Regions from separate parts of the Pseudomonas sp. G3-39 genome, predicted to be linked through region 2. Evidence: predicted binding sites of a transcription regulator. Region 2 holds the regulator's gene; each other region holds the start of a gene.
The links. The regulator FliA, encoded in region 2, starts transcription of late flagellar genes. The targets are predictions, from matches to a motif close to CTAAAGTTTNNNNNNNNNNNGCCGNTAA.
Positions count from the first base shown of each region.

Region 1: a site for FliA is predicted at 3,870-3,897, ahead of ACOYXG_RS00055 (methyl-accepting chemotaxis protein). Genes of this name have one in related genera too.
Region 3: a site for FliA is predicted at 4,270-4,297, ahead of ACOYXG_RS08875 (methyl-accepting chemotaxis protein). Genes of this name have one in related genera too.

Region 1 is NZ_CP186497.1:8,154-15,452, reverse strand. It holds gene ACOYXG_RS00065 (amino acid adenylation domain-containing protein) at 1-1,237, shown strand, start outside; gene ACOYXG_RS00060 (SRPBCC family protein) at 1,260-1,727, shown strand; gene ACOYXG_RS00055 (methyl-accepting chemotaxis protein) at 1,874-3,754, opposite strand; gene ACOYXG_RS00050 (sigma-70 family RNA polymerase sigma factor) at 4,066-4,566, shown strand; gene ACOYXG_RS00045 (FecR domain-containing protein) at 4,566-5,567, shown strand; gene ACOYXG_RS00040 (TonB-dependent siderophore receptor) at 5,655-7,299, shown strand, end outside.
Region 2 is NZ_CP186497.1:1,652,506-1,659,804, forward strand. It holds gene fleN (flagellar synthesis regulator FleN) at 59-889, shown strand; gene fliA (RNA polymerase sigma factor FliA) at 886-1,626, shown strand; gene ACOYXG_RS07470 (chemotaxis response regulator CheY) at 1,792-2,163, shown strand; gene ACOYXG_RS07475 (protein phosphatase CheZ) at 2,181-2,969, shown strand; gene ACOYXG_RS07480 (chemotaxis protein CheA) at 3,024-5,306, shown strand; gene ACOYXG_RS07485 (protein-glutamate methylesterase/protein-glutamine glutaminase) at 5,356-6,492, shown strand; gene ACOYXG_RS07490 (flagellar motor protein) at 6,492-7,232, shown strand; gene motD (flagellar motor protein MotD) at 7,248-7,299, shown strand, end outside.
Region 3 is NZ_CP186497.1:1,956,707-1,964,005, reverse strand. It holds gene ACOYXG_RS08900 (hypothetical protein) at 386-775, shown strand; gene ACOYXG_RS08895 (BRCT domain-containing protein) at 788-1,426, shown strand; gene ACOYXG_RS08890 (GlxA family transcriptional regulator) at 1,389-2,420, opposite strand; gene inhA (isonitrile hydratase) at 2,510-3,196, shown strand; gene ACOYXG_RS08880 (lysostaphin resistance A-like protein) at 3,433-4,224, shown strand; gene ACOYXG_RS08875 (methyl-accepting chemotaxis protein) at 4,327-5,892, shown strand; gene ACOYXG_RS08870 (hypothetical protein) at 6,074-6,541, shown strand; gene ACOYXG_RS08865 (alpha/beta family hydrolase) at 7,189-7,299, opposite strand, start outside.

The DNA.
Region 1 (7,299 bases), 1.6 Mb from region 2:
CATCTCGATCAACCGCTTCATCGAATTGCCGACCATCATCAAACTCGCAACGCTGGTGCGCGGTACCGATGACAGCGCAGTGCTCAGCGCCCAGGCCATGGCCGACGCCGAGCGCCCGCTGAACATCGAACCGCTGCCGATCAGTCGCCTGGGCGATGTGCACAAGGTGATCGTCACCGGCGCCAACAGCTTTGTCGGCGTGCACATCGTCGAAGCGCTGCTCGGTTGGGGCGCCAGCGAAGTGGCGTGTCTGGTGCGCGACGGTGGCGGGCAAACGGCGGCGCAGCGTTTTGCTCAGGCGCTGCGTGAGAACCGTCTCGAGCATCTCGATTTGAGCCGGGTGCGGATCTACTCCGCGGACCTCACCCGCCCGCAACTCGGCCTGGCCGACGACGATTATCAGCGCCTGGATCGCGAGTTCGGCGCACTGGTGCACAACGCCGCCAACGTCAATCACGTGCTCGATTACGAGTCGCTTGCCGCTGATAACGTCGAGCCGATTTTCGAGCTGCTGCGTCTGTGTGAAGGACGCAGCAAAAAGGTCTTCAACTTTGTCTCGACGCTGTCCGCTTCCAGCACCGTCGACGGCGAAGGCCGAGTGCTCGAACTGCCCGCCGCGCCGACGCCGCCGATCTACATTCGCAACGGCTACAACCTGTCGAAGTGGGTCGGCGAGCGCGTCCTCGAACGGGCTCGCGAGCGTGGGGTGTGGGTCAACCTGTATCGCCCCGGCAACATCAGCTTCAACAGCCTGAGCGGCGTCTGTCAGCCGCACAAAAACCGTTTGATGCTGATGCTCAAGGGCTCGATCCAGCTCGGTCAGGTGCCGGCCTTTGCGCTGAATTTCGACCTGATGCCGGTGGACTTTCTAGCGCGTTTCATCGCCTTCCACGCCAGCCGTTATTCGACCGAGCGCGCGGTGTTCAACCTGCACAACCCCGAGCCGCTGAGTTGGGACGCCTACGTCGCTTCGTTCCGCGAAACCGGCAGCGAGTTCTCGCTGGTCAGCGTCGCCGACTGGCAGCAGCAACTGGGCCGGGTCGACGCCGACAACGCGCTGTTCGGCGTGCTCGGTTTCTACCTCAACGGCTTCGAGGAAGACATCGGCGACATCTCCCTGATCGGCCACGCCAACGCTGAAGCCGGCGTGCAACAGATGGGCGCGCACTACCCGGAAAAATCCCCGGCGCTGCTGCGTCGCGGCTGCGACTACCTGAAACAGATCAACTTCATCTAACTCATCAAAAAGGAGCAACACCATGAGCAATCTGCAACCCGACACCCTGATCAAAAACCCGCACGGCTGCCACGTTGTGTCGTCGGTGGAAGTGCCGGCGGACGCGGCGCAGGTCTGGGCGGTGGTCGGCAATTTCGCTGGCTTCGACCGCTTCATCCCGGCGCTGTCGCACATCGAAATGACCGGCGACGGCGTGTCGTCGCTGCGCAAGAAGTTCTTCAAGGACGGCAACGTGGTGGTCGAGCAACTCAACTCACGCGATGAGCAGGCACGGGCCATGACCTGGACCACGATCTACAACACCTTGGGTGTGGCCAATCTGTGGGCGGCGATGAACGTGGAATCATTGGGAGCGGGGAAGTCGAGGGCGACCTGGACGATCATTGCCGAGCCGGCCAGCGGAGGTACCGAGGCACTGCCGGGGTTCAAGGATTTCGTGCAGGGGTTTGCCGATGATGCGATGGGGAATGTGCTGAAGCTGTTTGAATAAGGCTTCAGTTTGGCGGTGACTGAACTACCGCCTTCGCGAGCAAGCCCGCTCCCACATTTTGATCGCACTCCTTCTGTAGGAACGCGGTCAATTTGTGGGAGCGAGCCTGCTCGCGAAGAACGATAACGCGGTCTCGAATCTGAAAATCAGATCTTGAAGCTGTCGACCAACTGCTTCAACCGATTGGCCTGCTGCGACAGCGCATCACAATCCTTCAACGTTTCATTGAGGTTGGCGACGCTCTGCTGGTTCAGCAGGTTGATCTGATTGACGTCGACGTTGAGGGTTTCCACCACCGCCGTCTGCTCTTCGGTTGCAGCGGCCACCGACTGGTTCATGCCGTCGATTTCGCCGATGCGCTGGGTCACGCTGACCAGGCGCAGACCGGCCTGATTGGCCACTTCCACGCTCTCTTCGCTGGACGCCTGACTGGCGTTCATGGTGGTCACCGCTTCACGCGAACCGACCTGCAACGAAGTGATCATCTTGTGGATCTCTTCCGCCGACTCCTGGGTGCGGTGGGCGAGGTTACGCACTTCGTCCGCCACCACCGCAAAACCGCGTCCGGCTTCACCGGCACGGGCCGCTTCGATGGCCGCGTTGAGCGCCAGCAGGTTGGTCTGCTGCGAGATACCTTTGATCACATCGAGGATGTGGCCGATGTTGTCGGTGCTGGCATTCAGGGTTTCGATCTGGGTGCACGACAGGCTGATCTTCTGCGACAGCTCGGTCATCGCCTGAATGGTCTGCTCGACCACCTGACGACCGTCATCGGCCTGCTCGCTGGCGCCGCTGGCGTGCTGCGACGCATCGGCGGCGTTGCGGGCGATTTCCTGAGTGGCGGCGCCCAACTGGTTGATCGCGGCGGCCACGCTGTTGGTGCGCGCACTTTGTTCGTCGGAGCCGATGATCGAGGCGTTGGACGAGGCCATTACCCGTTGCGACAGGTCGTGCACATGACGGGTAGCCGACGACACTTCGGAAATCGACGCGTGAATGCGCTCGACGAACTGGTTGAACGCGCTGCCCAGTTCGGCGAACTCATCCTTGCCTGCCACGACCAGACGCCGGGTCAGGTCGCCTTCACCCTGGGCGATGTCCTGCATCGCGCGGCCCATGGTGGTCAGCGGACGCATCAGGACGTTGATCAGCAGGCTCAGCAGCAGCGCAATCGCCGCGACCGCGACGAACATCGCGATCAGCGCCGAAGTACGGAACTGGCTGAGGGCGGCGTAGGCCTTGTCACGATCGATCGACAGCCCGATGTACCAGTCGGCATTCGGCAAACCGCTGACCGGGGTGAACGACAGGATGCGCTCCTGGCCGTTGAGCACCACGTTCTGGTTGCCCTTCTCGATGCGCACACCGGAATTCGGGTAGATGTCCTTGAGGTTCTTCATCACCTGGTCTTTGTCCGGGCTGACGATCACCTGACCGTCACCGCTGACCAGGAACGCGTGACCGAGGCCACCGAAGTCCACCGAGTTGATGATCTTCACCAGGGTTTCCAGGCTCAGGTCACCGCCGACCACACCCAGCAGTTCGCCATTCTTTTTCACCGGCATGGCGATGGTCACGACCAGACCACCGACCGCCGCCATGTATGGCGGCGTCAGCATGGTTTTGTCGGCGACCACGGCCTGCTTGTACCAAGGGCGCTGACGCGGGTCGTAGCCGTCGGGCATCTTCGCGTCAGGGCGCTGGGTGAAAACACCGTTGGCCTGACCGACGTAGGTGAACTGGAAGTTCGAGGTGAAGGCCGGTTGATCGACCAGCCCCGGGAAGTCGGCGTCTTTGCCCTGATGGGCAACGTTCTGCGCGAGGTTTTCCAGCACCAGGATCCGCCCGCTCATCCAGTTCTGCACGCTGCTGGCGGTCAGATCGCCGGCCTGCTGCACGGACGACTGGAGATTCTGGGCAATGGTGTTGCGCTGCAGATAGTCGTTGTAGAGGGTGAACAAAGCGAAAGCCAGGACCACGACGCCCGAGGCGGCCAACAGGATTTTATGGCTGAACTTGAGATTCATTTCATGGGACTTCTTATGCAAAAGTGGGGATGCGTTCCGGGATGCAACATTCCATGTACAGCGCAGGCGGCGTTCTGACGGCCGCTCTACTTTGGTGCACGCATGTCTCACCAGTCTGTCGGCACCATTCGCGGAAATCTTAGGGCTGCGTGGGAAATGCCCGGCATTTCTGTCAGATTCCCGCCGAACGGCGTGCCAGAGCGTCCGCCACGAAGTTTTTTTGCTGGATCTCCGAGCAGAGGTTGCAAAATTCGCAGCCCCTGATAAAAATGCGACTAATTATCATTTGTGACGTTCGGGCTGTCGCGTTCATGTCCTCACCTGAGTTTGCAGTGCAGGCGCTTTACAGGAGTCATCACGGCTGGCTCAACGCCTGGCTGCGGGCGCGGCTGGGCAATGCCGCGGATGCCGCAGATCTGGCCCAGGACACTTTCGTGCGCCTGTTGCAGCGCAGCGAACGCCTGGAACTCAAGGCACCTCGCGCATTTTTACGCACCATCGCCCGTGGCTTGGTGATCGATCATTGGCGTCGTGAAGAAATCGAACGCGCCTATCTCGAAACCATCGCCCATTTGCCCGAAGCCGAAACCCCAAGCGCCGAAACCCGCGCCTTGGTAATCGAGTTGCTCGAGAGCATCGCGCGCATGCTTGAAGGCTTGCGACCGAAAGTGCGTCAGGCGTTTCTGCTGGCGCAGTGCGAAGGTTTGACCCACAGGCAGATTGCCGCGCAGATGGGCTTGTCGCTGCGCTCAGTCGAACGTTACGTCGCCGATGGGCTGTATCACTGTTACGTGTTGCGGTACGAAGCCTGATGCCTGTGGATAACAACTCAGTCGGGCGCCGCGCCGAGCCGCAGCAACAGGTGGTCAAGCAAGCCATCCACTGGTTGCTGCGGCTGCGCAACAACCATGGCAATGCGCGCCTGAGTCATCAGTGCGACGCGTGGCGCGCCGAACATCATGAACATGAACTGGCCTGGCAGCGCGTGCAGTCGCTGCAGGCCGAACTGAGCCATAACCTGCGCGCCGTGCCCGGCGCCCAGGTGGCGTTCAATACGCTGGAAAACAGTGCGCAAGGGCTGGGGCGGCGACAAGCCTTGAAGCTGCTGTCTGGCGCGGTGCTGATGGGCTCCGCGGCGTGGCTGGCCAAGGACACCTCCGTCTGGCAGCAGTGGCGCGCTGATTACGCGACGGCGACCGGCGAGCGTCGCGGGTTCCAGTTGCCCGACGGCACGCGGATCGAGCTGAACACTGCCAGCGCAGTGGATCTGGACTACACCGCGCAACAACGGCTGATCAAACTCACTCGCGGGGAAATCATCGTTACCTGCGGCGGTAACGATGAAGGCGCGACGTTCAACCGGCCACTTCGCGTGCAAAGTCGTCATGGCATTTATGAACCGATAAAAGCCCGCTTCATCCTGCGTCAGGACAGCGATTGCACAAGGCTTACCGTCAGCTCAGGGAGCGTCGCCATCCGCAGCGGCGCAACCTCCGTCGAGGCACTCGCGGGGCAGACCTATCTGATCGATCATCATCAGGTGCGCCCGGCAGCGCCACTGGATATGGACGTGGGCTCGTGGGCCGATGGTTTGATTGTGACCCGCAATATGCGCCTGGGCGATTTCCTCAATGAAGTCGGGCGTTATCGTCAGGGCTTTGTGACGTGCGCGCCGCAGGTGGCGGACTTGCGCCTGTCCGGAGTGTTCCGCCTGGAGGACACCGACAAGCTGCTGGCCATCCTGCCGCAGACCCTGCCGGTGCAATTGCGTTATCGCACCCGATGGTGGGTCACACTCGAGGCGGTGGCCTGAAATTATTTTGGCGGGTTTTCGCGACAAGTCCGGCTTGGTCAGTAAGCACTTCAACTCAGCCTTTGCGACTTGCCACGGAAACCGACAATGACTGTCCGCCTCACCTGTAAGAAACCGCTGAATTTCACTGCCGAATCGGGCCTGCTGCGCCACGCCGTTCGCGCCGCCCTGCTGTCCACCGTGCTGGGTGCCGGTGCGCTGCCCGGCCTGAGCCTCGCCGCCCCTGCCAGTGAAGCGAGCAGTCATCGCTACAGCATCGGCGCCGGCCCGCTGGGCGAAGCGCTGAACCAGTTTGCCCGTCAGGCAGGCATTACCCTGGCGATGACTCCGCAGCAAACACAGGGACAACAGTCTCCGGGCGTACAGGGCGAATATTCAACTGATCAGGCGTTGAGCCATTTGCTCAGCGGTTCGGGCCTGGAAGCAGTCAGCCAGGACGGCAGCAGCTACGTCCTGCGTCCTGTCAGTGAAACCGATGCGCTGGCACTGCCAACCACCGATATCAAAGGTTTCGCCCTCGGCAACGCACTCGGCAGCATGGAAGGCTACAACGCCACCCACAGCCAGATCGCCACCAAGACCAGTACCGCGTTGCTGGAAACTTCGCAAAGCGTGTCCGTGGTCACCCGCGAGCAAATGGACGATCAAGGCTCGCAGACCGTCTCCCAGGCGATGCGTTATACCCCCGGCGTGCTGACCAACCCTTACGGGGCGACCCATCGCTACGACTATGTGGCGATGCGCGGCTTCAACGATGGCTCGGTGGATAACATCTACCTCGACGGCCTCAAGTCGATGGGCGACAGCGGGACCTACAGCACCATGCAGGTCGATCCGTATTTCCTCGAGCGCGTGGATATTCTCAAAGGCCCGTCGTCGGTCTTGTATGGCCGCAGTTCGCCCGGTGGCCTGGTGGCGCTGACCAGCAAAAAGCCGTTGTACGAGGCCTATCATCAGGTTCAGGCCACGGTCGGTACCCAAGGTCAGCGCGGGGTCGGGTTTGACTTCAGCGGCCCAGTCGATGACGACAAGCGCATTGCCTATCGTCTGACCGGTTTGACGGATCAGTCCGATACACAATTCGACCACAACAAGGAAAAACGCTTCGCCCTCGCCCCGACCCTGAGCATTGATTTCACTGAAGACACCTCGCTGACGCTGCAGGCGTATCTGCAGCACGATCCGGATGGCGGCTACCACGGTGGCGTGCCGGCGGACGGGACGATTCATCAGCGCAACGGCAATCGCATCTCGCCGCACTTCTTCGAGGGCGAGCCGGGGATTGATGGCTACTCGCGGGATCAGCAATCGTTCGGCTATCAGTTCGAACATCGCTTCAACGATGTCTTCACAGCGCGACAGAATTTCCGTTACCTCGACTCCAAAGTGAACATGGATCAGGTCTACGCCTACGGCTGGACGACACCAACCAGCAACGAACTGAACCGCTATTACACCGGCGGCGATGAACGTCTGCATGCGTTCATCGTCGACAACATGCTGCAGGCCGAATTCTTCACCGGAGCTACCAAGCACACCGTGTTGATGGGTGCGGACTATCAGCGGCGCAAAACCGTGGTCGACTGGACCAGCGGCGGTCTGGCGCCGATCAATGCGTTCAACCCGGTCTATGGCAACTCAGCGATCGATATGTACGGCGACACCAGTTACCTGCGGCGCCTGGAGCAGACCGGGATCTACCTGCAAGACCTGATCGAGATGGATCAATGGC
Region 2 (7,299 bases):
GAGAACGCGCAGCCAGTAATGTGGCCTCCGTCTATGCAAGACAAGGTAAAGAAATAACATGGGCAGCATGCATCCCGTACAGGTGATCGCGGTGACCGGCGGCAAAGGTGGCGTCGGCAAGACTAACGTGTCAGTGAACTTGTCTCTGGCGCTGGCAGAGCTTGGCCGTCGGGTCATGCTGCTGGACGCCGATCTGGGGCTGGCGAACGTCGACGTTCTGCTGGGACTGACCCCCAAACGTACTCTGGCCGATGTGATCGAAGGTCGCTGCGAACTGCGCGACGTGCTGTTGCAGGGGCCCGGCGGGATCCGCATCGTGCCGGCCGCTTCCGGCACCCAAAGCATGGTGCACCTGAGCCCGGCGCAACATGCCGGTCTGATTCAGGCCTTCAGCGACATCGGCGACAACCTCGATGTGCTGGTGATCGACACCGCTGCGGGTATTGGTGACTCGGTAGTCAGTTTTGTCCGCGCCGCGCAGGAAGTGTTGCTGGTGGTCTGCGACGAGCCGACCTCGATCACCGACGCCTACGCGCTGATCAAACTGCTCAACCGCGACTACGGCATGAACCGCTTCCGCGTGCTGGCCAACATGGCGCAGAGCCCGCAGGAAGGGCGCAACCTGTTCGCCAAGTTGACCAAGGTCACGGATCGCTTCCTCGACGTCGCCTTACAATACGTCGGCGCCGTGCCGTACGACGAAAGCGTGCGCAAGGCAGTGCAGAAGCAGCGAGCGGTCTATGAAGCCTTTCCGCGTTCCAAGTGCGCGCTGGCGTTCAAGGCGATCGCGCAGAAGGTCGATACCTGGCCGCTGCCTGCCAACCCGCGCGGCCACCTTGAGTTTTTCGTCGAGCGCCTCGTGCAGCAAACAGCAGGGCCTGTGTTATGACCGCGAGCGGTATGAACTACTACAAGAAGTCGGCACGTGACGCGCAGTACGAGTTGATCGAGCGTTACGCGCCACTGGTCAAGCGCATTGCCTATCACTTGCTGGCGCGCTTGCCGGCGAGTGTGCAGGTTGAAGACCTGATTCAGGCCGGGATGATCGGCCTGCTCGAAGTCTCGACCAAATATGACGCCAGCAAAGGCGCCAGTTTCGAAACGTACGCGGGCATCCGGATCCGCGGCGCGATGCTCGATGAAGTGCGCAAAGGGGATTGGGCACCGCGCTCGGTTCACCGCAATACCCGTATGGTCAGCGATGCCATTCGCTCAATTGAAGCTAAAACCGGCCGTGACGCTAAAGATCACGAGGTTGCGGCCGAACTCCAATTGAGTCTCGACGATTACTACGGGATTTTGAATGACACCCTGGGCAGCCGGCTGTTCAGTTTCGACGACCTGTTGCAGGACGGCGAACACGAAGGGCTGCACGAGGATGGCGCCAGTGCTCATCTTGAGCCGTCACGCGATCTGGAAGATGAACGCTTCCAGGCGGCGCTGGCGGACGCGATTGCCAATTTGCCGGAGCGTGAGCGACTGGTGTTGGCGCTGTACTACGACGAAGAGCTGAACCTCAAGGAGATCGGTGAAGTCCTTGGCGTCAGTGAATCGCGGGTCAGCCAGTTACACAGCCAGTGCGCGGCCCGTTTGCGGGGGCGTTTGGGGGAGTGGCGAGCGCGCTGAAGGCAGTGTGGGGACACTGCGAACGAGGCTGGTGCGGTGAGAACGGCACCGGTCTTGCTCTGTTGTGCTCCAGACAGTCTTCGAGTGCTGCGCCGATTGATTGAAGTGGCGCGTCCAGGTGCTGGGCGCGTTTAAGACTGCTTGGAGGTCGAATTGAACAAAGACATGAAAATCCTCATCGTTGATGACTTCTCAACGATGCGGCGGATCATCAAGAACCTGCTGCGCGATCTCGGGTTCACCAACACCGTCGAGGCCGACGATGGCACTACCGCCATTCCGGTACTCAACAGCGGCAGCATCGACTTTCTGGTAACGGACTGGAACATGCCGGGCATGACCGGTATCGACTTGCTGCGCCACGTGCGTGCCGATGAAAAACTCAAGCATCTGCCGGTGCTGATGGTGACCGCTGAAGCCAAGCGCGAGCAAATCATCGAGGCCGCTCAGGCTGGTGTGAACGGCTACGTGGTCAAACCTTTCACGGCTCAGGCGTTGAAAGACAAAATCGAGAAGATTTTCGAACGCATCGGCTGATGACGCGCGGGGGAGCTATGGAGCATAACGAATCTTCACAGGGCGATTTCGAGTCGACCCTGAAAAAACACGCGGTCGAACTGGTCGAGAGCCTTGAAAAAGGCAGGTTCGGCGACGCTGTGCAACTGATCCATGAGCTCAATCAGACCCGTGACCGCGGCCTGTATCAGGAAGTGGGCAAGCTCACACGCGAACTGCACAGTGCGATCGTCAATTTCCAGATCGATCCGCACATGCCGCAGGCCGAGGAAGTGTCGCAAATCACCGACGCCACCGAACGCCTGGGCTATGTGGTCAAGCTGACCGAAGCCGCGGCCAACCGCACCATGGATCTGGTGGAAAGCGCCACCCCGGTGGTCAATGGCCTGGCTGAAGAAGCCCAGGCTCTGAGCACCGATTGGGGCCGCTTCATGCGTCGTGAAGTCGGAGCTGAAGAGTTCCGCGAGCTGGCGCGCCGGGTCGACGGTTTTCTGTCACGCAGCAGCACGGACAACCGTGCGGTGTCGAGCAACCTCAACGACATCCTGCTGGCTCAGGATTACCAGGACCTCACCGGTCAAGTGATCAAGCGTGTGACCCAGCTGGTCACCGAAGTCGAAAGCAATTTACTCAAACTCGTCCTCATGGCCAGTCAGGTTGACCGCTTTGCGGGCATCGAGCACGACCGTGCCGCGATGCTTGCAGAAAAAGATCCACAAAAACATCTCTCGCAGGGTGAAGGTCCGCAGATTCATGCCGATAAACGAGAAGACGTTGTGTCCGGTCAGGACGATGTGGACGATTTGTTATCCAGCCTCGGATTCTAGTGTTTTGGAATTTTAGGTTTTTTGGGTTTTTAGACCTGTAGGAGCACCCCATTAATGAGCTTCGGCGCCGATGAAGAGATCCTTCAGGATTTCCTGGTTGAGGCCGGCGAGATTCTTGAGCAACTGTCCGAACAACTGGTCGAGCTGGAAAGCCGCCCGGATGACGCAGATCTGCTCAACGCAATTTTTCGCGGTTTCCACACTGTAAAAGGGGGCGCCGGCTTCCTTCAGCTCAACGAGCTGGTGGAGTGCTGTCACATCGCCGAAAACGTGTTCGACATCCTGCGCAAGGGTGAGCGGCGCGTTGATGCAGAACTGATGGACGTGGTGCTTGAAGCGCTGGACGCGGTGAACAGCATGTTCAGCGAAGTCCGTGAACGTGCACCGATCACTGCTGCAACCCCGGAACTGCTGGCCGCCCTGGCGCGTCTGGCCGAACCGCAAACGGCCGACGAAGCTCCGGCTTCGCCAGTGGCCGAGATGATCGAAGAACTGGTCGTCGAAGGCGATTCGAGCGATTCGGGCGACATCACCGATAACGAATTTGAACAGCTGCTGGATTCGCTGAACGCCGTCAAGGCCGAAGCCGAAGCCCCGGCCGCTGCTGCACCTGCGCCGGCTGCCGATGCGGCCGCCAGCGATGAAATCACCGACGCCGAATTCGAGTCGTTGCTCGATCAACTGCACGGCAAAGGCCAGTTCGCGCCAGACGCCGTCGCACCGACCGAGGCCGCTCCAGCGGCACCGGCGGCGGGCGACAGCTCGGACATCACCGACGACGAATTCGAAGCACTGCTCGATCAGTTGCATGGCAAGGGCAACTTTGCCGTGGAAGCGCTGGAGTCGGCGATCGCCTCGGCACCGGTTGCGCCTGCCGCACCGGCGGCCGCCGCTGCCGGCAGCGATCTGATCAGCGATCACGAATTCGAATCGCTGCTCGACGAGTTGCACGGCAAAGGCAAGTTCACCGACGTTGGCGCCGCTGCTGCGGGCACCGCGTCGACTGTGGCCGCGCCTGCCGCCAAGGCTGCTGCCGCTCCGGCTGCTGCGCCGAAGGCTGCTCCCAAGCCTGAGCCGAAAGCCGAAGCGCCAAAACCTGCTGCCGCTGCTGCGCCGGCGCCGGCCCGCGCCGCAGCTGCTCCGCCGCCGGAAAAACCGGCGAGCGAAGCCGAGACCACTGTGCGGGTCGATACCGCGCGTCTCGACGAAATCATGAACATGGTCGGCGAGCTGGTGCTGGTGCGTAACCGTCTGGTGCGCCTGGGTCTCAACAGCGGCGACGAAGCCATGTCCAAGGCCGTGTCGAACCTCGACGTGGTCACGGCTGACTTGCAGACCGCGGTGATGAAGACCCGGATGCAGCCGATCAAGAAGGTCTTCGGGCGCTTCCCGCGTCTGGTTCGCGACCTCGCGCGTCAGCTGAAGAAAGAGATCAATCTGGAACTGGTGGGTGAAGAAACCGACCTCGACAAAAACCTTGTCGAGGCCCTGGCCGACCCGTTGGTCCACTTGGTGCGCAACGCGGTCGACCACGGCATCGAATCGCCGGAAGAACGCGAAGCTTCGGGCAAGGCCCGTGGCGGTCGCGTGGTGCTGGCCGCCGAGCAGGAAGGCGATCACATCCTGTTGTCGATCTCCGACGACGGCAAGGGCATGGACCCGAACGTCCTGCGTTCGATCGCGGTAAAACGCGGTGTGATGGACAAGGACGCGGCCGATCGCCTGAGCGATACCGAGTGCTACAACCTGATTTTCGCCCCGGGTTTCTCGACCAAGACCGAGATCTCCGACGTGTCCGGCCGCGGTGTCGGCATGGACGTGGTGAAGACCAAGATTTCCCAGCTCAACGGTTCGATCAACATCTACTCGACCAAGGGCCAGGGCTCGAAGATCGTCATCAAGGTGCCGCTGACGCTTGCGATCATGCCGACCCTGATGGTGATGCTCGGCAATCAGGCGTTTGCGTTCCCGTTGGTCAACGTCAACGAAATCTTCCACCTCGACCTGTCGACCACCAACGTGGTGGATGGCCAGGAAGTGGTGATCGTGCGGGACAAGGCGCTGCCATTGTTCTACCTCAAGCGCTGGCTGGTCAGCTCCGCCGCTCACGAAGAGCAGCGCGAAGGCCATGTGGTGATCCTTTCGGTGGGCACCCAGCGGATCGGCTTCGTCGTCGATCAACTGGTCGGCCAGGAAGAAGTGGTCATCAAGCCATTGGGCAAAATGCTGCAGGGCACTCCGGGCATGTCCGGCGCCACCATCACCGGTGACGGCCGCATCGCGCTGATTCTCGATGTTCCAAGCATGCTCAAGCGTTACGCGACGAAGCGTATTTGAATCCGGGGCAGCGGGGCGACGACGTCCCGCTGCACCTAATGGAGTGTTTATGGCAGTCAAAGTCCTGGTGGTGGACGATTCGGGTTTTTTCCGCCGCCGCGTCTCGGAAATTCTTTCAGCGGATCCGAGCATCCAGGTGGTCGGCACGGCCACCAACGGTAAAGAGGCGATCGATCAGGCCCTGGCCCTCAAGCCGGACGTGATCACCATGGACTACGAGATGCCGATGATGGATGGCATCACGGCGGTGCGGCACATCATGCAGCGCTGCCCGACCCCGGTGTTGATGTTCTCCTCGCTGACCCACGAAGGCGCCCGGGTCACCCTGGATGCACTGGACGCCGGCGCGGTGGATTTCCTGCCGAAGAATTTCGAAGACATCTCGCGCAACCCCGAGAAGGTCAAGCAACTGCTGTGCGAGAAGGTCCACAGCATCTCGCGCAGTAATCGTCGTTTCAGTGCCTACAGTGCGCCGGCTCCGGCCGCTGCACCGACGCCTGCGCCAGCCCCGGCGGCATCGAGCTTCAGCAGCCACAGCGCTGCTGCTCCAACGCGTCCGGCGCCTGCTCCGGCACCTGCTCGTGCGCCAGCCGCCAGCGCGTCGTCGCCGGCACCAAAGCGCAAAGCCTACAAACTGGTTGCCATCGGTACCTCGACCGGCGGCCCGGTTGCCCTGCAACGGGTGCTGACTCAATTGCCGGCGAACTTCCCGGCGCCGATCGTGCTGATCCAGCACATGCCCGCGGCGTTCACCAAGGCGTTTGCCGAGCGTCTGGACAAGCTGTGCCGCATCAGCGTCAAGGAAGCCGAGGATGGCGACATCCTGCGTCCGGGCCTGGCGCTGCTGGCTCCGGGTGGCAAGCAGATGATGATCGACGGCCGTGGCGCGGTGAAAATCCTGCCGGGCGACGAGCGTCTGAATTACAAGCCGTGCGTGGACATCACTTTCGGTTCCGCAGCCAAGTCCTACGGTGACAAAGTTCTGGCGGTGGTCCTCACCGGCATGGGCGCCGACGGCCGCGAAGGCGCGCGTCTGCTCAAGCAGGGCGGCAGCTCGGTATGGGCCCAGGACGAAGCAAGCTGCGTGATCTACGGCATGCCGATGGCCATCGTCAAAGCCGATCTGGCTGACGCGGTCTACGGCCTGGACGACATCGGCAAGCACATCGTCGAGGCGTGTATCTGATGGATGTTCTAAGCCTTATCGGGATTATTCTGGCGTTCGTCGCCATCATCGGCGGCAACTTCCTTGAAGGCGGCCACCTCGGCGCGCTGGCCAACGGCCCTGCGGCGCTGATCGTGCTCGGGGGCACCATCGGTGCCGCGCTGCTGCAATCGCCGATGAGCGCGTTCAAGCGCGCCATGCAGATTCTCGCCTGGATCCTGTTTCCGCCACGGGTGGACCTGGCCGGCGGCATCGACCGCGTGGTCAACTGGAGCCTCACCGCGCGCAAGGAAGGCCTGCTCGGCCTGGAAGGCGTCGCCGATGCCGAACCGGACAACTACTCACGCAAGGGCCTGCAACTGCTGGTCGATGGCGCCGAACCGGAAGCGATCCGCAGCATCCTCGAAGTGGACTTCTACACCCAGGAAGCGCGCGACATCGAGGCCGCCAAAGTCTTCGAAAGCATGGGCGGCTACGCGCCGACCATCGGCATCATCGGTGCGGTGATGGGCCTGATTCATGTGATGGGCAACCTCGCTGATCCGACCCAATTGGGCAGCGGCATTGCCGTGGCATTCGTCGCGACCATCTACGGCGTGGCCAGTGCCAACCTGGTGTTGCTGCCGGTGGCGGCCAAGCTCAAGTCAATCGCGTTGCGGCAGTCGCGTTATCGCGAAATGTTGTTGGAAGGTATTTTGTCGATCGCCGAAGGTGAAAACCCTCGCTCTATCGAGCTGAAGCTTCAGGGCTTCATGGATTGATGGGGGTAATGGACTATGGCTCGCCGCAGGCATCAGGAAGAACACGTTAATCACGAGCGCTGGCTCG
Region 3 (7,299 bases), 300 kb from region 2:
TCAGTGTCTGTAGGAAATATGCCGCATCAGCGCGCTTCGCCGGCCTAACCCCTACACAGAAATAAACAGAATCAGATCCCCTGTGGTGAGGGGATTTATCCCCGATCGGCTGCGCAGCAGTCCTGATTTTTCCGGTGCATTTCGTCAACAGCACCGCGTTGCTTGGCTTTGCGCCTGCTGCGCAGCCGATCGGGGATAAATCCCCTCACCACAGTTTGCGTGGTTTGTTCCTGCTTCTTCTAAACAACACCCAGGCAAATCCCTCCCCCGCAACCTGCACTTACACCCTGAAATACCCTGTTGCCAGCTGTTACATCCCCCCCTACCATCCACCGCAACGGGCACAGCGGAGCTGTCCAATAAAACCCGAATTCAAGGAACCAGAATGACCCAGCACGTCCACCGCCCCATCGCCACGCCCCTGCGCAGCGGCCTGACCCGCACCCAACTCTGGGAAGCCGCCGACAAAGGCCTGATCAAGTGCTGGGAAATCGGCCGCCAGCGCGCCACCCGCTTCCCCGACCTTGCCCATCAGTGCCTCGCCGGCGAACTGCCGGTGCTCGGCTGGAAAGGTGGCGTGAACCGCAGCCTGAAGAAGAACGAAAAATACGGGTCGCTGAAATACCTGGCGCAGTGGCAGGGGTTGCGTGGCGAGGATCTGGATATTGATCTGGCTGAAGAACGCTCGCTGACCTGCTCGCGGACCAAGATGCGGGTAACGTTTACCCCGGATCGGACGAAGTATTTCAATCAGGTGGCGGAAGCCGAGGCTTAAGGAGAAGCACCGATGGTCGATTTGCATCAGGAATTTCAGAGCAGCGCTTTCTTTCATCAGGCAAGAATCGAGCGGCGCTCGGTCGATGCTCTCATCGGCATCGCAGCCGGGCTTGCCGCAGACGGCACGATCAACCAGCAAGAAGCCGAGTTTCTCAGAAACTGGATTGAAACCCATTTGGTGCACCTGGATGATCCGGTTGTGAACATCCTTTACAGGCGTCTTGCCGACATGCTCAGCGACGGAGTTCTGGACGCCGACGAGTCTGCGGAGCTGCTGGAAATGCTGCATCAGTTCACCGGCCTGCCAACCGCACCAACACAAACACCAACGTTTGCCGCGCCGGCCAGTCTTCCTCTCGACCACCCTGCCCCACAGTTATGCCTGGTTGATCGGGTCTTCCTGTTTACAGGCGTCATGGCCTATGGGCCACGTAAAGAATGTGAGTCACAGATCCTCGAACGCGGCGGCCTTATTGGTGGTTCCGTCAGCAAAAAGATTCACTATTTGGTAGTGGGCAGCATTGGCAATGATCAGTGGCTTCACAGCTCTTACGGCACCAAGATCAAGAAAGCCGTTGAGCTGAGAGACAGCGGCGTGCCGATTGCGATCATCAGCGAAGATCATTGGCAGAAGGTTCTGTTCGGGTAATAGCCCCTAAGGGCATCGCTGAATCTGCTTCGCCAGCACTGACCGAAAACCGCTCCCGATACGCCTGCGGCGTCACGCCAATCGCGCGCAGAAAACTGCGGCGCAAGGTTTCTTCACTGCCAAACCCGCAGTTGGCCGCAATCCGTTTCACCGGCAGCCCGGTGTCACTGAGCAGACGCCGGGCGGTTTCGACGCGGATCAGTTCGATGGCGCGGGCCGGGGTCTGGCCGGTGTCGGCGCGGTAGTGGCGGACGAAACTGCGTTCGCTCATGCCGGCCTGTTCGGCCAGGGTCGGCACGCCGAGGTCGCAGGTGAGGTTTTCGGCGATCCAGGCGTGCAGTTCATCAAAACGATTGCCCTGATTCTGCAGGGCCAGGGTCACGCTGAATTGCGATTGCCCGCCGGGGCGTTTGAGGAACACCACCAGATGCCGGGCGACGTCGAGGGCGATGTCGCGGCCCAGATCTTCCTCGACCATCGCCAACGCCAGATCGATGCCGGCGGTGACGCCGGCCGAGGTCCAGACCGGGCCGTCGTTGATGAAGATCGGATTGGCTTCGACCTGCAGCTTCGGGTGCTGCTGCGCCAGTTGTTCGCAACGGGTCCAGTGGGTGACCACGCGACGTCCGTCGAGCCAGCCGCTCGCCGCCAGTAGAAATGCCCCCGTACACACCGAGGCGACGCGTCGACATTTCGCCGCATGCTCGCGCACCCAGTCCACCAGTGCCAAATCCTCCGCCGCCGGGTAAATGCCCCAGCCACCGGCGATGATCAAGGTATCGCTGGCCTGATGCGGCAACGGTTCGGCCAGCACCGCCAGCCCCGCCGAGGACATCACCGCCCCACCCTCACTGGCGATCACCGACGGCGCATACGGCACCGGCAAGCCGCGTTGGCGGGCGATGTCGTTGGCCGAGGCGAATACTTGCAGAGGGCCGGTGACATCGAGAATCTGCATGTTGGCAAACGCGAGTACATGGATGACTTTGGGCATTTGGCGTAATTCGTGGGGTTATTGGCGTATACGCCAGAACCTACGCGCCTACAGTGAGGCCGTCCACCCCTCAAATGGAGAAAAACCCCATGACGTTGCAGATCGGTTTTCTGTTGTTTCCGCAGGTGCAGCAACTCGACCTGACCGGTCCCTATGACGTACTGGCCTCGCTGCCGGACGTGCAGGTGCATCTAATCTGGAAAGATCTGGTGCCGATCACCGCCAGCACCGGCCTGCTGTTGAAACCGACCACCACCTTCGACGACTGCCCGAATCTGGATGTGATCTGCATACCCGGCGGCGCCGGGGTCGGGCCGCTGATGGAAGATGAGCAGACGCTGGGGTTCATCAAGCGTCAGGCAGCGCAGGCCAGGTATGTGACGTCGGTATGCACCGGTTCGCTGGTGCTGGGCGCGGCGGGACTGTTGAAAGGCAAACGCGCGACCACCCACTGGGCCTATCACGAACTGCTGCCGAAACTCGGCGCGATGGCGGTGCAGGACCGGGTGGTACGCGACGGCAATCTGTTTACCGGTGGCGGCATTACCGCAGGCATCGACTTTGCGCTGGTGCTGGCCGCCGAACTGGTGGGAGCCGAGGCGGCGCAGTTGATTCAGCTGCAACTGGAATATGCGCCGGCACCGCCGTTTGAATCGGGCAGTCCGCAGACGGCGCCGAGTGCTGTCGTCGATGAGGCTCGGCACCGTGCAGCGCCTTCGTTGAAACTGCGCACGGAAATCACCGAGCGCGCGGCGGCGAAACTCGATCTGCGCTGATTCCTCAGCCACACACAGATCTACTGTGAGAGCGGGCTTGCTCGCGAATTCGGTGTATCCGTCGAGATTGTTATCGCCTGACACACCACATTCGCGAGCAAGCCCGCTCCCACAATGGGTTTTGTGGATAGCCTCAGGTTGGGAGCCTGTCCCCGCATCCCGCCACAGCTTTACTTGTCCCGACGCCCTCACCCGTGTAGAAAGCCCTTCCACAAAATTCTGCACAAGGACTTTCGATGAAGGCGTTGCCATGGCTCTATCTGGCACTTCTCAGCCTCGGTTATGGATTGGCGTTAAGCTTTGGCCAACTCGGCTGGCTCGCGCTGATCTCCGTGGGACTATTGCTGTTGACCGGTTTCGCCGTGCGCCAACAGCAGGTGCCGGTGGCGCGCCTGTTGGGGCATGCCGTGTTCATCTTCCTCGCGCTGTCGCTGGCGCTGCACTGGTTGCCGGGATTCGCCAACGGCCGGGCCATCGCCCCGCTGCGTTTTACCGACGACGCCGTGCCGTTTGCGATGTACCTGAATCTGGACAAACCCTTGATCGGCTTCTGGCTGTTGCTCGCCTGCCCGTGGATTGTCGCGGCACGCTCGCTGCGTCCGACGGTGTACGCCAGCGTCCTCGCCCTGACCTTGAGCGCCGTCCTGGCGCTGGGCGGCGCACTGTTGTTCGGCATGATTGCCTGGGCGCCGAAGTGGCCTGATCAGGCATGGCTGTGGCTGCTGAACAATCTGCTGTTGGTGACGCTGGTCGAGGAAGCGCTGTTTCGCGGCTATATACAGGGCGGTTTGAGCCGCCTGTTCAAGCACCTGCCGCACGGCGACAACCTCGCTCTGCTGCTGGCGTCGCTGATCTTTGCCCTGGCGCATGTGGGTGCCGGCTGGCACTGGGTGTTGCTGGCGGGTCTGGCGGGTGTCGGCTATGGTCTGGCCTACCGTTTCGGTGGCCTTGCGGCGGCGATCGCCACACATTTCGGGCTGAACCTGCTGCATTTTGCGCTGTTCACCTATCCGATGCTGGCCGGTTGAAGCAAGAGCGGTTTTGCGACGCCGTACTTATATCTGAAAAAAAACTTCAATAATTTCCTGACAGCGCCGACAACCTTTCAAAGCCTTGCGGATTGAAAAACCATGCGTAATAACCAGCCCATTACACAACGCGAACGGACTTTCCCGGCTCAGCAGCGGTTGATTTCCACAACCGACGCTAAAGGCGTGATCACTTACTGCAACGACGCTTTCGTCGAAATCAGCGGGTTTTCGCGTGAAGAGCTGATCCGTGCGCCGCACAACCTGGTTCGTCACCCTGACGTCCCGGCTGCGGTGTTTTCGCACATGTGGGGCACACTGAAACAAGGCTTGCCATGGATGGGCATTGTCAAGAATCGCTGCAAATCCGGTGACCACTACTGGGTGAATGCCTACGTGACACCGGTGTTCGACGGCAATCAGGTGATCGGTTACGAGTCGGTGCGGATCAAACCCACCGCCGAACAGATCCGCCGTGCCGAAGCGCTCTACCAACGCATCAACCAGGGCAAGTCGGCAATTCCTTCCAGCGACAAATGGCTGCCGGTGCTGCAGGACTGGCTGCCATTCATACTGGTCAGCCAGTTGAGCTTCGTGATCGGCGCAACCCTGAACTCGCACTGGGGCTTCGCCCTGGCAGCGGGCCTCTCGGTGCCGCTGGGCCTGATGGGTCTGCAATGGCAGCAACGCGGGCTCAAGCGCCTGCTGCGCCTGGCCGAGCAGACCACTTCCGACCCGCTGATCGCGCAGATGTACACCGACAGCCGTGGCGCGCAGGCGCGTCTGGAAATGTCGATCCTCAGCCAGGAAGCGCGCCTGAAAACCTGCCTGACCCGTCTGCAGGACACTGCCGAGCACCTGACCGATCAGGCCAAACAGTCCGACGCCCTGGCGCACAACAGCTCCAGCGGTCTGGAGCGCCAGCGCGTGGAAACCGAACAGGTCGCCACCGCCGTCAACCAGATGGCCGCCACCACGCAGGAAGTGGCCAGCCACGTACAGCGCACAGCCGACGCCACCCAGGAAGCCAATCGCCTGACCGGTCGCGGCCGCGACATCGCCGGGGAAACCCGCGAAGCCATCCAGCGCCTGTCGGTGGTGGTCGGCGAAACCGGCCTGACCGTCACCCAACTGGCCAAGGACAGCGACGAAATCGGCGGCGTGGTCGACGTGATCAAAGGCATCGCCGACCAGACCAACCTGCTCGCGCTCAACGCCGCCATCGAAGCAGCACGTGCCGGCGAGATGGGCCGTGGCTTCGCCGTGGTAGCTGACGAAGTGCGCCAACTGGCGCAACGTACCAGCGAATCCACCGGCCAGATCCACGCCCTGATCGCCAAGCTGCAACAGACCGCGTCCAGCGCCGTGCAAACCATGGAAGCCGGCCATCGCCAGGCGGAAGAAGGTGTGGCGCGGGTACTGGAAGCGGATCAGGCACTGGTCGGCATCAGCGAAGCAGTGGCCAACATCACCGACATGACCACCCAGATCGCCGCGGCGACCGAAGAGCAAAGTGCGGTGGCTGAAGAGATCAGCCGCAACATCAGCAACATTTCGGAACTGGCGGATCAGACCTCGGAACAGGCGCATAACTCGGCGTTGCTGAGTGAAGAGCTGACCAAGACGGCGAATACTCAGTATTCGTTGGTGGAGCGGTTTAACCGCTAAAAGCAAAACTCTTGCTGGTCTCCCCGCAAAAAACCCGGACAGCGAAAGCTTCCGGGTTTTTTTTGCTTGTGCACCTGTCAGATCTGACAGTAGACGCACCGTTATCCGAGCGGGTATCAAGAGAAATCGTAATTGCAGTCGGTTGTAACACCTCCTCTTACTCGAAAAGGCAGGTTTAACAATGACCACTCACGTTATGTTTCTCCCGAAAAAACCACTCGTCAGTGATGACAGGTTTCAATGGAGATTGGGCGGTAAACGGAACACAGCGAAATTCAGATCTTTCTATCAGGACGAGTTCTTGGGTCAGCGGTATTGGTCCATCAGTGGTGGAACAGGAAATTTCGACGATGAAAGCTATTTTTCGTTCTCCATGACGCTGCCCTACCAATCCGATGAGGCACTCACGGGCGTCTATAACCTCGACGACGGGCTGACATTTGTCCACAGCCATTGGATCCCTGCGCCGCCGGGATTTATCGGAATGGCTTCGGTGGACGCCGACTCGGCGATCCTCAGCGTTAAATATGATGCTGAAACGGATATCGCTACGGGATCATTCGAGGCCGTGTTCAAAAGTCATCGCTATCGCCTGAATCCCAAGGGGACTTTCACCATGACGAGACTGAGACCGTCGGATGCTGGCTAGATCTGGCAGGGGTGCTCGCTGCAACTCCGGAGGAGTACCCCTTCAATGTAATTTGCAAGAATGACTCCTTGAAGCTGCCGCAGGCTGCGATCTTTTGATCGTGAAAAACCGGTTAGCGAAAGCCTCCGGGGTTTATTGCTTGTTTGAAATGGATGGCGCTTGGAAGACAGCTTTCGCGAGCAGGCTCGCTCCCACAGTAGGGCCGGGTACTTCAGTAAGGAATTGGTCGGCTGTCAGGCCGCCATCGCCAGCAGGCGGGTTCCCACACAAAAGCAAGAGCAGAACGCGCACCGCTCTTGCTCCTCACCACTCAACACGATGAGCGTTAGCTCGAGTACCGCTTTTGATCTTGATCCACAGGCGACATCGGAAGGCTGAGCGGAGGGATTCATCCGGGGGTGGGAGCGCAGCGACCGTTTGGCGAAGCCAAACACAGCGAGAGGAGGTGCAGCGAAGCAAACCGTAGGCGCTGCGCCCGGATGGATCCCGGAGCGAAGGAACCCCGAGCCCCAGCGAGCGGGCCGAACGTAGGAGCAAGCGTTTTTTTGCTTACTTTTTTTAGGCGCTTGTAAAAAAAGTGAGTCGCCGTAAGGGCGAAACCCTAAGTCGCCGTTACCGCAGCAACGGATATACCCCCCAACCAAACCTCAACGAAGAAACCCGGCAACCTTCTCCACCGCCGAAGCCAAATGGTCCGAATGCGTAAACCCGGAAACCTTGAGCGGCTTCAAATCATGATCCCCAGAGGCTAACCAAAA